DNA from 2 places in the Pseudomonas sp. WHRI 8519 genome. Region 2 is predicted to be linked to the other one. Evidence: riboswitches for the same ligand, from Rfam matches in the RefSeq annotation. Region 2 holds a riboswitch; the other holds the start of a gene.
What was found. A riboswitch is a leader RNA that binds a small molecule or an ion and turns the genes downstream of it on or off. The one in region 2 is predicted to bind cobalamin.

Region 1 (7,083 bases), 1.3 Mb from region 2:
CCCCCAGGTCATGGTGTTGCCTCCTTGAACAACGCCGGATGCAACGCCCGCGCGATCTTCGCGACGGCCTCGGCGTTTTCCACCGAAGGGGTGACTTGCAGGTACGTCAAGGGGACAAAGCGCTGCTCGCGTATGGCCCGCACATCCTTCAACGCAGGTTGGCGCAACAGGAAGTCGCGCTTCTGCTGCCAGGTTCTAGGGCCGTAATCGACGATCAAAATCACTTCAGGGTCGCGTTCCACCACGCTCTCCCAGTTCACCTGCGTCCAGCTGGCCGCCACGTCCTGCATCACATTCACGCCACCGGCAGCATCGACCAAGGCCTGCGGCATGCCCAGGCGCCCCGACGTGGTCGGCCGGTCTTCACCGCTGTCGTAAAGGAATACCCGTGGCCGATGCTGCGCCTGAGCTACCCGCCTGCGCACCTCGGCAACCTGCTGGCGCATGTGCGCCGTGAGGGCTTCGGCTTGCGGCTCGACACTGAAGATGCGGCCCAGATTGCCCAGGTCGCGGGAGACATCATCGAAGCTGGCGCGTTGCTGGGGCATGACCCAGGAGCACGACTCGCTCAGTTCATAGACCGGGATCTCAAACGCTGCCAGCGTTGCGGGCGTGACCGGGCCACCCACGTGCATGCCGTAGTTCCAGCCAGCGAAGAACAAGTCGGCGTCTATCGCCAGCAAGGTTTCGATGGAGGGGTAACGACTGGCCAGTTGCGGCACGCCCTCCAGCGCATCATCGATCCATGGGTCGCGGTGTTTGTGGCGGGTAAAGCCGGTGTAACCGACGATGCGCTCGCGCAGGCCCAGGTGCAACAGCATGGCGGTCATGTTCACATCGTGCACCACAACCCGCTGCGGCGCTTTGCTGAAACTCACCGAACGCTCACAACTGCGGATGTTCAATGGGTATTCACTGGCCGCGATGGGCAATGCCATCAGCAGAGACAACAGGCCGATCAAGGCGTAGATGTTCATGGCCGGGTTATCCAGGTAATGCGTGGGTAAGGATGCAGCGGGTGCGTGTCGATCAGCGCTTGCAGGCCGAAGACCTGCCACAGTAGCTCGACGGTCAACACCTGCTGCGGCGCGCCGCTGGCAATGATTCGCCCGCCGTCGATGACGTACAAGCGGTCGCAAAACGCCGCTGCCAGGTTGAGGTCGTGAAAACTGGCCAGGGTGCTCAGGCCCAGGCCTCGCAAATGCTGCAGCAACCCGAGTTGATAGCGGGGGTCGAGATGGTTGGTCGGTTCATCGAGAATGAGCATTTCAGGGCGCTGTACCAGCGCACGGGCCAGCAGCACTCGCTGCTTTTCACCTCCCGACAACGTGGCGAAGGTCCGTTCGCGGTAGCCGCTCAGCCCTACCCGTTCGAGCACCTCAGCGACCAGTTGCAGATCGTCGGCTGTGTCCCCTTCAAACAGCGATTTGTGCGGCGAGCGGCCCATGGCGACCACTTCGCCGACACTCAACCCGAACTCCTCTGGAAACTCCTGCAGAACCACGGCAATGCGTTGGGCGCACCAGCGCGGGTTGCGCTGCCACAACTCGACGCCGTTCAAGCTGACCTGGCCTGCGGTTGGCTGCGTAGCCCGGTAGGCGCAGCGCAGCAAGCTGGTCTTGCCGCTGCCGTTGGGGCCAATCAGCCCAACGAACTCTCCCTTGCCGACACACAGATCCACGGCGTGCAGCAACGGACGTTGCCTGCCGCCTCGCTCAGGCACAGACCAATGCAGGCCGTCGATTTTCAGATGCATCATTGAACCCACTCCAGCAAGCACCGGCCCGAAGGCCGGTGGCGGCCCCCTCAGAAGCTGTAGTCAGCCGTCACGAAGAACGAACGCGGCTCGCCCAGGTACCACTGCAGGCCGTTGTTGTCAGTGGTGGTGGCATACTGGCGGTCGAACAGATTGTTCAATTGCAGGCCCAGCGTGAGATCAGGTTGGACATGCCAGTCGAAGTTGGCATCGACCACGGTGTAGCTCGGCACCTGCACGGTGTTGGCGTTATCGCCATAGCGGCTGTCGACATAACGCGCCCCTGCCCCGGCGCTGAAGCGCTGACCGAAGTCCTTGCTCAACCACAGGTTGGCCGAACGCCGCGGTACGTTGACGGGCCGGTTGCCACTGTAGTCGTTGCTGCCGCTGGCAAACTCGTCGTACTCGGCACGCACCCAGGCGGCGTTGGCTGAAAGCTGCATATCGTACGGCAGGCGTAGCTCCAGCGTGGCTTCGATGCCGTCCGAAGACTGCTGGCCGATCTGTTGTTGCACCGTCGGGTTGAGCGGATCGGTGCTGAGCAGCTTCTTCTTGACGATGTGGTAGGCCGCCAGGGTCCACTCGCCACGGCCCTCAGGCAGCATCTGCTTGATGCCCACCTCGGTCTGTTTGGCGGTGCTCAGGTCCCAGCTTTGTTGCGCGGCGCTGAGGGTCAGCAGGTTGCTGACGCCCTCGGTGCTGGTGGCGTACTGGCCGTAGACCGAGAGGTCCTGGCTAAGCGCGAACACCAGGCCCGCTCGCCAGTTGTCGCCACTCAGGCTGCGATCCGACCGGGTATCGGTATCCAGATCATCACGGTCCAGGTGCACCTGGTCACGCCGCACCCCGGTAATCAACGACAACCGCTCGGTAAGCTGCGTGCGGTTTTCGGCGAACAACGAGAACTGCTTAGCCTGGTTGGCTTCGCGCGAGCGGTAGGGGTCAGTGCTGATGTAGTCGCCGCCACCCGAACCGGACAGCGGCACGGTATCGGTGTGGGTATTGCCGAAGTCATGCTTGCGCACGAACCGGATCGAGTTGTAGTCGGCGCCGACCACCGTCTGGCTGTCCAGCCCGAACAGCGAATGCTGCAAGGTAAACGACTGGCGATCGCCGATCTGCTCCTGGACCTGCTTGATGCTGATGAAGTTGCTGCGCTGCACCTGACCACCCGGCAGCCAGGTATAGCTCTCGGCGTTGCGCCAGCGGCGTTGAGCCTTGAGGAAGTACAACTGATTGCTGGCGGTGAGGTTGTCGCTGATCACCCACTCAGTGACCAGCCGCGTGGACTGGTCGTTGTAGTGGACCTCGGCGTTATCGACGTTGTAATTGTGGTCGCGTATCGACTCCTGGTAATGCCCGTTGACCAGCGGTGTACCGAAGTACTGCTGTGGGTCCTGATCACCGTAATCGTGGCTGAGGGTGACGCTGAGGTCGTCATTCGGTTGCCAGTGCAACGCGCCGCTGACGGCGATGCTTTCTGATTCACCGCAGTCGACCCAGCCGTTACTGGCAAGCTTGTTGAGGTTCAGTCGGTAGCTCAGCGTATCGGTCAGCGAGCCGCCGCTGTCCAGCGCCACTTGCCGACGATCGTTGGAGCCGTAGCCCAAGCGTACATGGTTGCGCACTTCCCCATCGAAGGGCTTTTTCGGCACCACGTTGATGACCGCGCCCGTGGCACCCTCGCCATAGAGCACCGATGCCGGGCCGCGCAGCACATCGATGCGCTCGACCGACCAGGTGTCCACAGGAAAGGTGACGGTGCCGGCGCCCACGTACAGCCGGGTGCCGTCGTACAGCTGCATGGTGGAACTGTGCCCGGTAAACCCTCGGGCCGAGAGCGCCGTGCCGCCGTTGCCGGGGGTGCCGATGAAGGTGATGCCGGGCGAGCGCGTCACTGCATCCTGGACGGTGTTGTTGTTGCGGGCTTGAATCTGCTCGGCGCTGATGCTGGTGACGCTCGCAGGCGTTTCCAGGGGTGTGAGGTTCAGGCGTGAACCACTGGTGCTGGGGGTATGCAGATCCGGTTGGGTGTCTTGCCCGAGGGTGCCTGTAATGGCGGTAGCCGGTAACGCCAGTGCCTGGTCAGCTTCGGCGCCGTGCGCCGGGACGGTGATGAAAACACAAGGCACCAGGCTTGCACGCATCAACGTGCCTGGCAGAGAACTGAAAAGCGAGTAGCGGGACATATCTTTCCACTTGCAGCAGGAATGAAAGAATCCCGGAGGGAACAACGCATGGGGAACGCGCAGGCGCGCACGCCCACGGAAACCGGCCTGCGCCCGCCCACCGCGGGTTTGCCAAACTGTGCTTCAGGCCGGTCTCCGGGCTCGCGAGGGTCATGAAGCATTCACCTTCCCATGCCGAGGCACAGTGGTGTGTCGAATACTTCGCTCGCATACCGTTGCGGGGGCAGCGCCGGACTGATCATCGCGAGGATGACGAACCGGCTTCCCGTTTCACCCCATGCACGGCGGCAGGGGGCACCTGAAACAGGCGCGCAGATGATCATCAAAACCGTTTCAGGTCAACTGCCATCTTGAAGTAATGGCTTTGTCTGGAAATGAGCCGATGGGTTTGCACGCGCCGGGCACTTGCACAATCGGGCCGGATGGAGTGGCTGGCCTGTAACGTGGCGCGCCTGAAACAAGGAGATTCACCGGCTTAGTGCCCAACCCTCGGGCATCATTTGCCTAGCTACAGCGCTACCTTCTCCAGTCAAGCGACCAAGGCCGGAAGGTTGCGCGCCAGCAGTTCAGCAGCTGCGGGCCCTAGCCGGGACGGTCCCAGCTTGCGGCGCTGTACCCACTTGCACGCCACGATTTCGTTCTGCGGCACAGGCCGGTCTCGTTCATCGATCTGCAAGGTAAAGATGTGATGGACAATGCGACCGGCACGGACCGTACACAGCTGTACCAGGCGCTGCCGGCGAATACCCGTTTCCTCCTGGAGTTCACGAACGGCAGCACTGAGGGGGCACTCATGCGGCTTGACGCTGCCACCTGGGAAATTCCACCCACGCGATTTACGGCGCACCAACAACAGTCGGCCACTGCGAAAGCAGAGCACTGTTGCACGCGTCCGGAGCTTGCCAGGTGTCGACATCCTCACTCCCTTTTCCATTCTTGAGTGACGGTGGACCGCCTGAAGATCCGGCAAGTTCACGCCATCCGCATTTGGGCTCGTTGCCTTGCTCATGCCGCCTGCCACCTGCTCTGAACTTTGCTGCCTCTGCCGGCTTCAGTTGCTTAGTCACTCCACATTCGGGCTTGTGACTCGCAGAGTCCGACGAACACAGCAAACGCCAAGCGATCGCTGGCCTTTGACCGAAGGGGTTCGAACCATGATCGATCAAGCGACAGGCATGAAACCAGGCGAACGCTACTGCGTGGAGAACGTCGAGCGCGCTCATCAGTTCCCTGGTTTCTTTCAGGACGGTAAGTATTACCTCGGCCCCGAACTGCTCACGGCAGTAGGCTGGCTCGAAGGGACGAAATTCCTCTATGACAGCCTGGATGCGCAGGGTGAACCCGTTTTCCCGGACCGGGTGGCGGGCACCATCGAGGGCATGAAGCTGGTGCTGATCGACGGCACGGCCTTGCAGCTCTCGAAGATACCCGCCAGCGCCACCCTCGCACCTACCGCGGACAACGTCGAGCAGGCCCCAGAACCTGCCCATCCTGCAGCCCCTACCCCGTTAAAGGGCCCGTTGCGCGGCAAGGTCGTGGTCATCACCGGCGCTTCCAGTGGTATAGGCAGGGCCGCGGCACATGCATTCGCTTGCACCGGTGCGCGGTTGGTGCTCGCTGCACGCGATGAGCAAGCCTTGTTCGATGTGCTCGATGAATGCACCGACTGTGGCACAGACGCCGTGGCGATCGTCACCGACGTCACCCGCAGCGACCAGGTGCAGGCGCTGGCCACACAGGCTGCCGAATTTGGCCACGGACGGATCGATATCTGGGTCAATAACGCCGGCGTTGGCGCGGTGGGCAACTTTGAGCAAACACCGCTGCAAGCACACGAACAGGTCATTCAGACCGACCTGATCGGTTACCTGCGTGGCGCCTACGTGGCCCTGCCCTATTTCAAGGCCCAACGCAGCGGCATTCTCATCAACACCCTGTCACTGGGAAGCTGGATCGCCCAACCCTATGCGGCGGCCTATTCGGCGAGCAAGTTCGGCCTGCGCGGGCTGACCGAGGCGCTGCGCGGCGAATTGACCGAGTTCCCGGACATCCACGTCTGCGACATTTATCCAGCGGTCATGGACACCCCGGGCTTCAGGGATGGTGGCAATTACACCGGCCATGCGCTCACACCGCCCGGGCCGATCTACGACCCGCAGCAGGTAGCCAAGGCCATGGTGGCCAGCGCTATTTCCCCTCGCGCCCACACCACCGTTGGCACTGCCGCCCGCCTTGCCCACCTGGCGAGCTACCTGGTCCCGCGCCTGGCGCTGGTTACAGGGTGGTTGACACGCAGGGCGTTGAACCGCAGCCCCAGTGCACAGATCACCTCCGGCAACCTGTTCGAGCCAACCAGTGACCGGCGCAGCGTGGAGGGCGGCTGCAAATCCAGCAACGGCAACATGACGCTGTGGGTGGTTGCGGCAGCCGTCGGTGTCATCGCCGGGCTCGCCGCCACCCGCTCGCCACGCAGGCGCCGCTAAGCACACCGCTGAGCATCGAGCAGGAACTTTGCTCGCCATGGCGGGCCCCTATTGAAGGTTTATTGGTAAAGGAGATGAATGATGAATGCACAACTGAGCGGTAAGCGTGTGGCCTTTCTGGTCACTGACGGCTTCGAGCAGGTGGAACTGACCGGCCCCCGTGAGGCTTTGGAAAAGAGCGGCGCGGTAGTCGACATCCTGGGTGAGAAAGAAGGTACGGTCCGAGGCTGGAACCATGACAAGCCCGCCGACGAATTCACCGTGGATACGACTTTCGACAATGCCCAGGTCGATCTTTACGATGCCCTGGTGCTGCCCGGCGGCGTTCAGAACTCCGACACCATTCGCTTGATCCCTGGCGCGCAACAGCTGGTCAAAAGCCATGACGCTGCCGGCAGACCCCTGGCGGTCATCTGCCACGGTGCCTGGTTGCTGATATCGAGTGGGTTGGTCAAAGGCAAGCGGATGACCAGCTACAAGACCTTGCAGGATGATATTCGCAACGCCGGCGGCACGTGGGTAGATGAACAGGTGGTGGTCGATGGCAACCTGATCAGCAGCCGCCAGCCGGACGATATTCCTGCCTTCAATGAGCAATTGATCAAAGCATTGGCAGGCTGAGTTTCGCGTAGCTGCCCAGCGCATGAACAGCAGT
Region 2 (7,083 bases):
ATAGCACGGCGACAGCACCCCGACACGACCGCTCGGGCGCAGATGCGGAAGGGCCTGGATCGCCGCTTGCGAGCCCGCTACCGGCAACAACTGGCCAACACCGTAGTACTGGCGGGCCGCCTCTTCGAGGCCGTCTTGGGTCTCGGGTAGCCGCGCCCAGGCGTGCGCCGGGATCGGCGGCACCGGGTAGGCCCACGGCGCAATACCGCTGGACAGATCGAGCCAGGCCTCCCGGGCAATCCCGTATTGCCGCACTGCCCTGAGCAGTCGGCCGCCATGTTCAAGCATTGCAGTAGGCTCCCACGCAGATCACCAGCAACCACAACCACACGCCACGCTGCACCAGGGCCCAGCCGCGCTCGATGGCACCGGCATCGGCCACCGGGCCTTCGCCCAGGCGCGGGCGCTCGTGGCGCTCACCGTGATACACCGCCAGGCCACCGAGTTCGACACCCAGCGCACCGGCCCCCGCCGCCATCACCGGCCCGGCGTTGGGGCTGTCCCACAACGGGCCCTGGTTGCGCCAACAGGCCAGCGCCAGGCGGGTTTTGCCGAGCAAGGCGTAGGTCAGTGCCACCAGCCTGGCGGGAATATAGTTGAGTACATCGTCGATGCGCGCCGCGCACCACCCGAAGCGCTCAAAGCGTTCATTGCGGTAGCCCCACATGGCATCCAGCGTATTGCTCAGGCGGTACAGGACCACGCCCGGCGCTCCGGCCACGATGAACCAGAACAGCGCGGCGAACACGGCATCGCTGCCGTTCTCCAGCACCGATTCGGTTGCGGCCCTGGCCACGGCCGGCTCGTCGAGCTCGCGGGTCTCGCGGCTGACCAGGTAACCGACGCGGCGCCTCGCCTCCTCCAGATCACCCTGGCGCAAGGCGCTGGCGACCGGCAGCACATGCTCGCCAAGGCTGCGCAGGCCCAGGGCGCAGTACAGCGCCAGCACATCCACCAGCCAGCCAATGTAGGGCAGCCAGGAGAGGATCAGCGCCACCAGGGTCAAGGGCACCACGGCCAGGAACCAGGCACTCACGCCGTGGCTGCGCCAACCACGCCCACCGGCATTCAGGCGCTGCTCCAGGCTCGACGCCAGGTTACCGAAGGCCACCAGCGGATGGCGCCGCTGCGGCTCGCCGAACAATGCATCCAGGGCCACACCGGCCACGGTCAGCAAGGCGACACTCATGGGCGCTCTCCCCAGTGGTTCTCATACAGCATGTCGCTCAAAGGCCGTTCCTGGGCCCAGTTTTCCATCACCAGCATGGGGGCCGGATAGAACTCGGTGACAGGCCCCAGGCACAGCACCGCCACCGGTTTGGCGCCGGCAGGCATGCCCAGCAGCGCAGCCAATGCCTGCGGGTCGAACAACGATACCCAGCCCAGCCCCAGCCCTTCGGCACGGGCCGCCAGCCACAGGTTCTGAATGGCGCAGGCGAGCGAGGCGAGGTCCATTTCCGGCAAGGTCCGCCGGCCGAAAATATGTGGCTCGCGGTTGTCCATCAATGCCGCCACCAGGACTTCGGCGCAGTCGTTGATGCCTTCTACCTTGAGCTTCATGAAGGCGTCGCTGCGCTCGCCCAAGGCCTGGGCCGTGCGCACCCGCTCCTCCTCGACCAGCGCCTGGATCCGCCCGCGCAGATCCCCCTGGCTGATGCGGATGAACCGCCAAGGCTGCATCAGGCCAACGCTGGGGGCCTGGTGCGCCGCGCCGAGCAGGCGGCCGAGCACGTCAGGCGCAACGCTGCCGCCGGCGAAGTGGCGCATGTCGCGGCGCTCGCCGATTGCCCGGTAGACGGCCGCGCGCTCGGCATCGCTGAAGGCGTGCTCGCTCATGGCCGCAACAGCGCCGCCGCCGCCTCTGGGTTGGAGGGGAAATAGAAGTGCACATAGGATGCAGTGAGCCGCCCAAGGCGGTAGACCGCCTCGTTGCCGCGCCCGCCGTTGGGGCTCAGGCCGCGCGCGATGGGCTGCAGTTCGGTGCTGGTCAGGGAGTGGTGGTAGGTGTGGCCGCGCAGAGTGCCTTCGGGCAGCTCCACAGCTTGCAGGGCCAGCGCCGCCAAGCGTTTTTGCATGGTCGCCTCGCCGGGCAGCAGGCCGAGCAGCGCTGCACGTTCACCGGCTACGTCGGTCAGGGCATCGAGCAGGTAGAGCATGCCACCGCACTCGGCCAGCAACGGCTTGCCGGCGCCGTGGTGCGCACGGATCGCGGCGCACATCGGGGCGTTGGCGGCCAGCGCATGGTGGTACAGCTCCGGGTAGCCGCCCGGCAGGTACAGGCTGTCTACATCGGGCAACGCGCGGTCGTGCAGCGGCGAGAAGAACGCCAGCTGTGCCCCCAGGTTGCGCAGCAGGTCGAGGTTGGCGCCGTAGGTGAAGGCGAACGCTGCGTCCCGGGCGACGCCAATGCGCACACCCGCCAGCGAGGCGGTGCAGGGCACTTCCTGCGGCGCGGCGAATGCCACCGGCGGCGGCAATGCGGCATCGCAGCTGCTGCCCAGTGCCTGGGCGGCAGCGTCCAGGCGCGCATCCAGGTCATTCAGCTCGCTGGCCTGCACCAACCCCAGGTGGCGGCTGGGCAGCTCGATACCGCGCTCGCGCGACAACCCGCCGTACCAGCGCAGGCCTTCGGTCAGGCTGCCTTCGAGCAACTGCGCGTGGCGCAGGCTGCCGACACGGTTGGCGAGCACCCCAGCGAACGGCAGGTCGGGCTGGTAGCGCGCCAGCCCCAGGGCCAGTGCACCAAAGGTCTGGGCCATGGCCGTACCATCGATCACCGCCAACACCGGCACGCCGAAGTGGCGCGCCAGGTCGGCACTGGACGGGGTGCCGTCGAACAGCCCCATCACGCCCTCTATCAGGATAAGGTCGGCCTCACCCGCCGCGTCCCACAGCAGGCGGCGGCTTTCCTGCGCCCCGATCATCCACAGGTCGAGCTGGTACACCGGCGCCCCGCTGGCACGCTCGAGGATCATCGGGTCGAGAAAATCAGGCCCGCATTTGAACACACGGACCTTGCGCCCAAGGTTGCGGTGCAGGCGGGCCAGGGCTGCGGTCACGGTGGTCTTGCCCTGGCCAGATGCCGGTGCTGCGATCAGGACGGCTGGGCAGTGGCGCGTCTGACTCACAGTTCGACGCCCTTCTGTGCACGGATACCCGCCTGGAAGGCATGCTTGAGCATGCCCATCTCGGTAACGGTGTCGGCCAGTTCGATCATTTCGGCTTTGGCCGCGCGGCCAGTGACGATCACATGCTGCATGGGGGGGCGCGCCTGGATGTCGCCAAGCACCTGATCGAGGTCGAGGTAGCCGTGCTTGAGGGCGATGTTCAGCTCGTCGAGCACCACGAACTGGACGCTCGGGTCCTGCAGCAGCTGGCGTGATACCGCCCAGGCTGCCTCAGCGGCGGCAATGTCGCGCTGGCGGTCCTGGGTTTCCCAGGTGAAGCCTTCGCCCATCACGTGGTAACGCACCTGCTCGGGGAAGCGCCGGAAGAACAGCTCCTCGCCGGTACTGTTGCGGCCCTTGATGAACTGCACCACGCCACACTGCATGCCATGGCCCAAGGCGCGTGCGAGCATGCCGAACGCCGAACTGCTCTTGCCCTTGCCATTGCCGGTCAGCACCAGCAGCAGGCCGCACTCATTAGGGGAATTGGCGATGCGCTCGTCGATGATCGCCTTCTTGCGCTGCATGCGCGCCAGGTGACGTTCGTCGCGTTCGGTGGTTTCGCTCATGGGGGTCTCCGCAGGCTGTCGCCGCGTAAGACACGGCGACAGGTCGATAGGCGGGCAGACGGAGAGCGCGCAGGGCCGTGGCCAGACGCCACGGTGCACCGCGCATCACCCTCCGTGATGCCGTTGGCAGTGACAGGCCGGTCTCCGGGCTCGTGAGCGGGCGTTGGCCCGGGCCCGCGCGCCTTCCCGGATACTGGCATCCAGTGGCCGTGCGCGGTTTTTGACTCACCTACCGTTGCGGGGGCAGCGCCGGACTCGCACCTTATAGGCGCACACCGGCTTCCCAGTTTCACCCTGCCCAGACGGGCTTGCAGGGCACCTGAAACACGCGCGAAGGTTAGAGTGTTGCACCGGGAGCGTCAATCGAAGGGGGTGATTTGGCAGCGATCTGATGCCGATAAAGGCGCATGATCGATTGCTCATGGATCGCTGCGAGCGGATCGGCCGCTACGACCGGGAAGTGCTCAGCTGAACCACTGGCCGTTCTCCCGGCTCTGAATCTTCAAGAGCATCGTCACAGGGGTGCAGACATGAAACACATGCGTGTTGTCTTTCCTTGGGTACTGGGCGCTTGCCTGGCGGGCTGCACCGAGAGGGCCATGCTGGAGGTCAGTGAGGGCAGCGGCCCGTCTGTACAGCTGCCCCCACCGAAAAAGACGTTGATACCCACCGTCAATATCGCGCCCGCCATCGGCTGGCCAACGGGTGGAAAACCCAAGGCGGCAGCAGGCACACAGGTGAAAGCCTTCGCCGACAACCTCGACCACCCGCGTTGGCTTCATGTACTGCCCAACGGTGATGTGCTGGTGGCAGAGACCAATGCCCCGCCCAGGCCTGATGATGGCAAGGGCCTGCGTGGCTGGGCCATGGACAGGGCGATGAAGCGCGCCGGTGCCGCGGTGCCCAGCGCCAACCGCATCACCTTGCTGCGCGATGCCGACCATGACGGCGTTGCCGACACCCGCACGACCTTCATCGACGGGCTCAATTCGCCGTTTGGCATGGCACTGATCGGCCAGGATTTCTATGTCGCCGATACCGACAGGCTGCTGCGCTTTCGCTACACCTCGGGGGCTCTGCAGCTTCGCGAACCGCCGGAGCAGGTCATCGAGTTGCCAGCGGGGCCCCTGAACCATCACTGGACCAAGAACGTCATTGCCAGTGCCGATGGCAAGAAGCTGTATGTGACAGTCGGCTCCAACAGCAATGTCGGTGAGAACGGCATGGAACAGGAACAGGGACGCGCTGCGATCTGGGAGGTCGATGCGGCCAGCGGCGCGCACCGGATCTTTGCCTCTGGGCTGCGCAACCCCAACGGCCTGGCCTGGGAGCCGCGTACTGGTGCCTTGTGGACGGCAGTCAACGAGCGTGACGAGATCGGCAGTGACCTGGTGCCCGACTACATCACATCGGTGAAAGATGGCGGCTTTTATGGTTGGCCCTACAGCTATTACGGCCAGCACGTCGATGAGCGGGTCGTGCCGCCGAACCCGCAAAAAGTCGCGCAGGCACTTGTGCCGGACTATGCCGTGGGGCCCCATACCGCATCACTGGGGTTGGCGTTTGCAGAGCCCGGTGCGCTGCCTGCACCGTTCGACCAGGGTGCTTTCGTGGGCCAGCATGGCTCCTGGAATCGCCAACCGCACAGTGGCTACAAGGTGATCTTCGTGCCATTCGACACGGCTGGCAAACCTGTCGGCAAACCGATCGACCTGCTCAGCGGCTTTCTGGATGGCGATGGCAACGCCATGGGGCGACCGGTAGGCGTGGTCAACGACCATCGCGGCGGCGTGCTGGTGGCAGACGATGTGGGCAACGTGGTGTGGCGGGTAAGCAAGGCGCCGTAGCGCCTTGCGCGATCAAGGGTTATGCGCCAGATGCCCTTGAGTGATCACCCGTTTTGCCTGCAGGTAGGCTTTGGACCAGTAACTGTTGGACAGGTAATCCAGACGTACAGTGCCACCGGTGGACGGAGCATGCACGAAACGCCCTTCGCCCACGTAGATACCGGCGTGACTGACCTGCGAGCCACCGCTGGTGGCGAAGAACACCAGGTCGCCCGATTGCAGGGAGTGGACATCCACGGTCGGAGCACGCATGACGATCATCTCTCGGGTGGAGCGAGGCAGGCTGATACCCGCCGCATCCCGGTAGACGTAGTTGATCAAGCCACTGCAATCGAAACCGGAATCGGGTGTGTTACCGCCCCAGCGATACGGCGTACCCACCAGGCCGATCGCGCGCATCAGCACGTCGTTGGCAATCGGCGAAGCAGGAGGTTGGCTGTACGAGACCTGAGGCTGTGTCACAGGCGCCGGTGCCGGGGCACGGCTGGAGCAGGCGGCAAGCAATGCCACCAGGGAAAGGAGTGCGAAGCGCGCCATCATCACCATGGCAGAACATCCTGTCTGAGATCGCTGGGCTGCAACCGAAAAGTGTTGAGAATTTAGATTAGACGCATTCTGTAAATGCGCACGGCGACTAGCTTTTCAAGCATCGTCGCCGTGGCAGGGTACATCATTTTGATATCAGTTGCGTGCGAGATTGCTCGCCGGCGCCATGGCCAGGGCGCGCTTGGCCTCGATGAAGGTCTTGCTCCAGTAGCGATCACCGAGGTTGTCGATGCGCACACCACCGCTGCGGCGGCTGCTGGAGTGGATGAACTGGTTGTCACCCAGATAGATGCCGGCATGGCTGACACGGCCACGGCCATTGGTGCTGAAGAACAGCAGGTCACCCGGCTTGAGCTTGTTGCGGGCCACCTTGGGCGCATCGACGTTGATCATTTCGCGGGTCGAGCGCGGCAGGGTCATGCCGGCCTCTTCGCGGAACAGGTAGCCGATGAAACCGCTGCAATCGAAACCGGACGCCTGCGAGGTACCACCGAAGCGGTAACGGGTACCGATCAGCGACATGCCACGTTCGAGGATGCTGTCGGCCAAGGCTGGCAACTGATAAGGCTTGCTGGTGCTGGAGAACGCCTGAAGGTCATCTTCAGTGGCCACTTCGGGTTGCTCGCCGAACACGGACGATACCGAAGCTTTGGCCTTGGGCGCCGACTGAGCGGCGACCGGGGTGTGATCCTGGGGCTGGGAAACAGGGCCTTGGGCCGCGCAGCCAATCAGCAGGGTCACAAGTGCGAGGGGCACGAGGGGTGCGAAGCGCTTGAGCATGGGCACGACCGTGTCTGTAGTCCTTTAGAAGGGGGAAACTATGCCTTCTATCAGGCCCATTTGCAAATTTTATCGAAAAAGATGTGACTTTTTCGTTTTGCCTCTCAAAGCCCCGTATTCAAGGGCTTACCAGCCAAGGGTTTCTTTCAGGAACGGGATGGTCAGCTTGCGCTG

Region 1: another riboswitch for cobalamin. It lies ahead of ABRP30_RS12455 (TonB-dependent receptor); the one in region 2 lies ahead of cobO (cob(I)yrinic acid a,c-diamide adenosyltransferase).

Annotation. Positions count from the first base shown of each region.
Region 1 is NZ_CP167996.1:2,715,356-2,722,438, reverse strand. Features, by position in the region: gene ABRP30_RS12470 (iron ABC transporter permease) at 1-12, opposite strand, end outside; gene ABRP30_RS12465 (ABC transporter substrate-binding protein) at 9-977, opposite strand; gene ABRP30_RS12460 (ABC transporter ATP-binding protein) at 974-1,759, opposite strand; gene ABRP30_RS12455 (TonB-dependent receptor) at 1,807-3,945, opposite strand; cobalamin riboswitch at 4,054-4,262, opposite strand; gene ABRP30_RS12450 (NUDIX domain-containing protein) at 4,475-4,861, opposite strand; gene ABRP30_RS12445 (SDR family oxidoreductase) at 5,100-6,428, shown strand; gene ABRP30_RS12440 (type 1 glutamine amidotransferase domain-containing protein) at 6,510-7,049, shown strand.
Region 2 is NZ_CP167996.1:1,402,996-1,410,078, reverse strand. Features, by position in the region: gene cobD (threonine-phosphate decarboxylase CobD) at 1-288, opposite strand, end outside; gene cbiB (adenosylcobinamide-phosphate synthase CbiB) at 281-1,189, opposite strand; gene bluB (5,6-dimethylbenzimidazole synthase) at 1,186-1,836, opposite strand; gene ABRP30_RS06390 (cobyrinate a,c-diamide synthase) at 1,833-3,128, opposite strand; gene cobO (cob(I)yrinic acid a,c-diamide adenosyltransferase) at 3,125-3,736, opposite strand; cobalamin riboswitch at 3,854-4,074, opposite strand; gene ABRP30_RS06380 (sorbosone dehydrogenase family protein) at 4,267-5,583, shown strand; gene ABRP30_RS06375 (C40 family peptidase) at 5,596-6,129, opposite strand; gene ABRP30_RS06370 (C40 family peptidase) at 6,265-6,909, opposite strand; gene hda (DnaA regulatory inactivator Hda) at 7,036-7,083, opposite strand, start outside.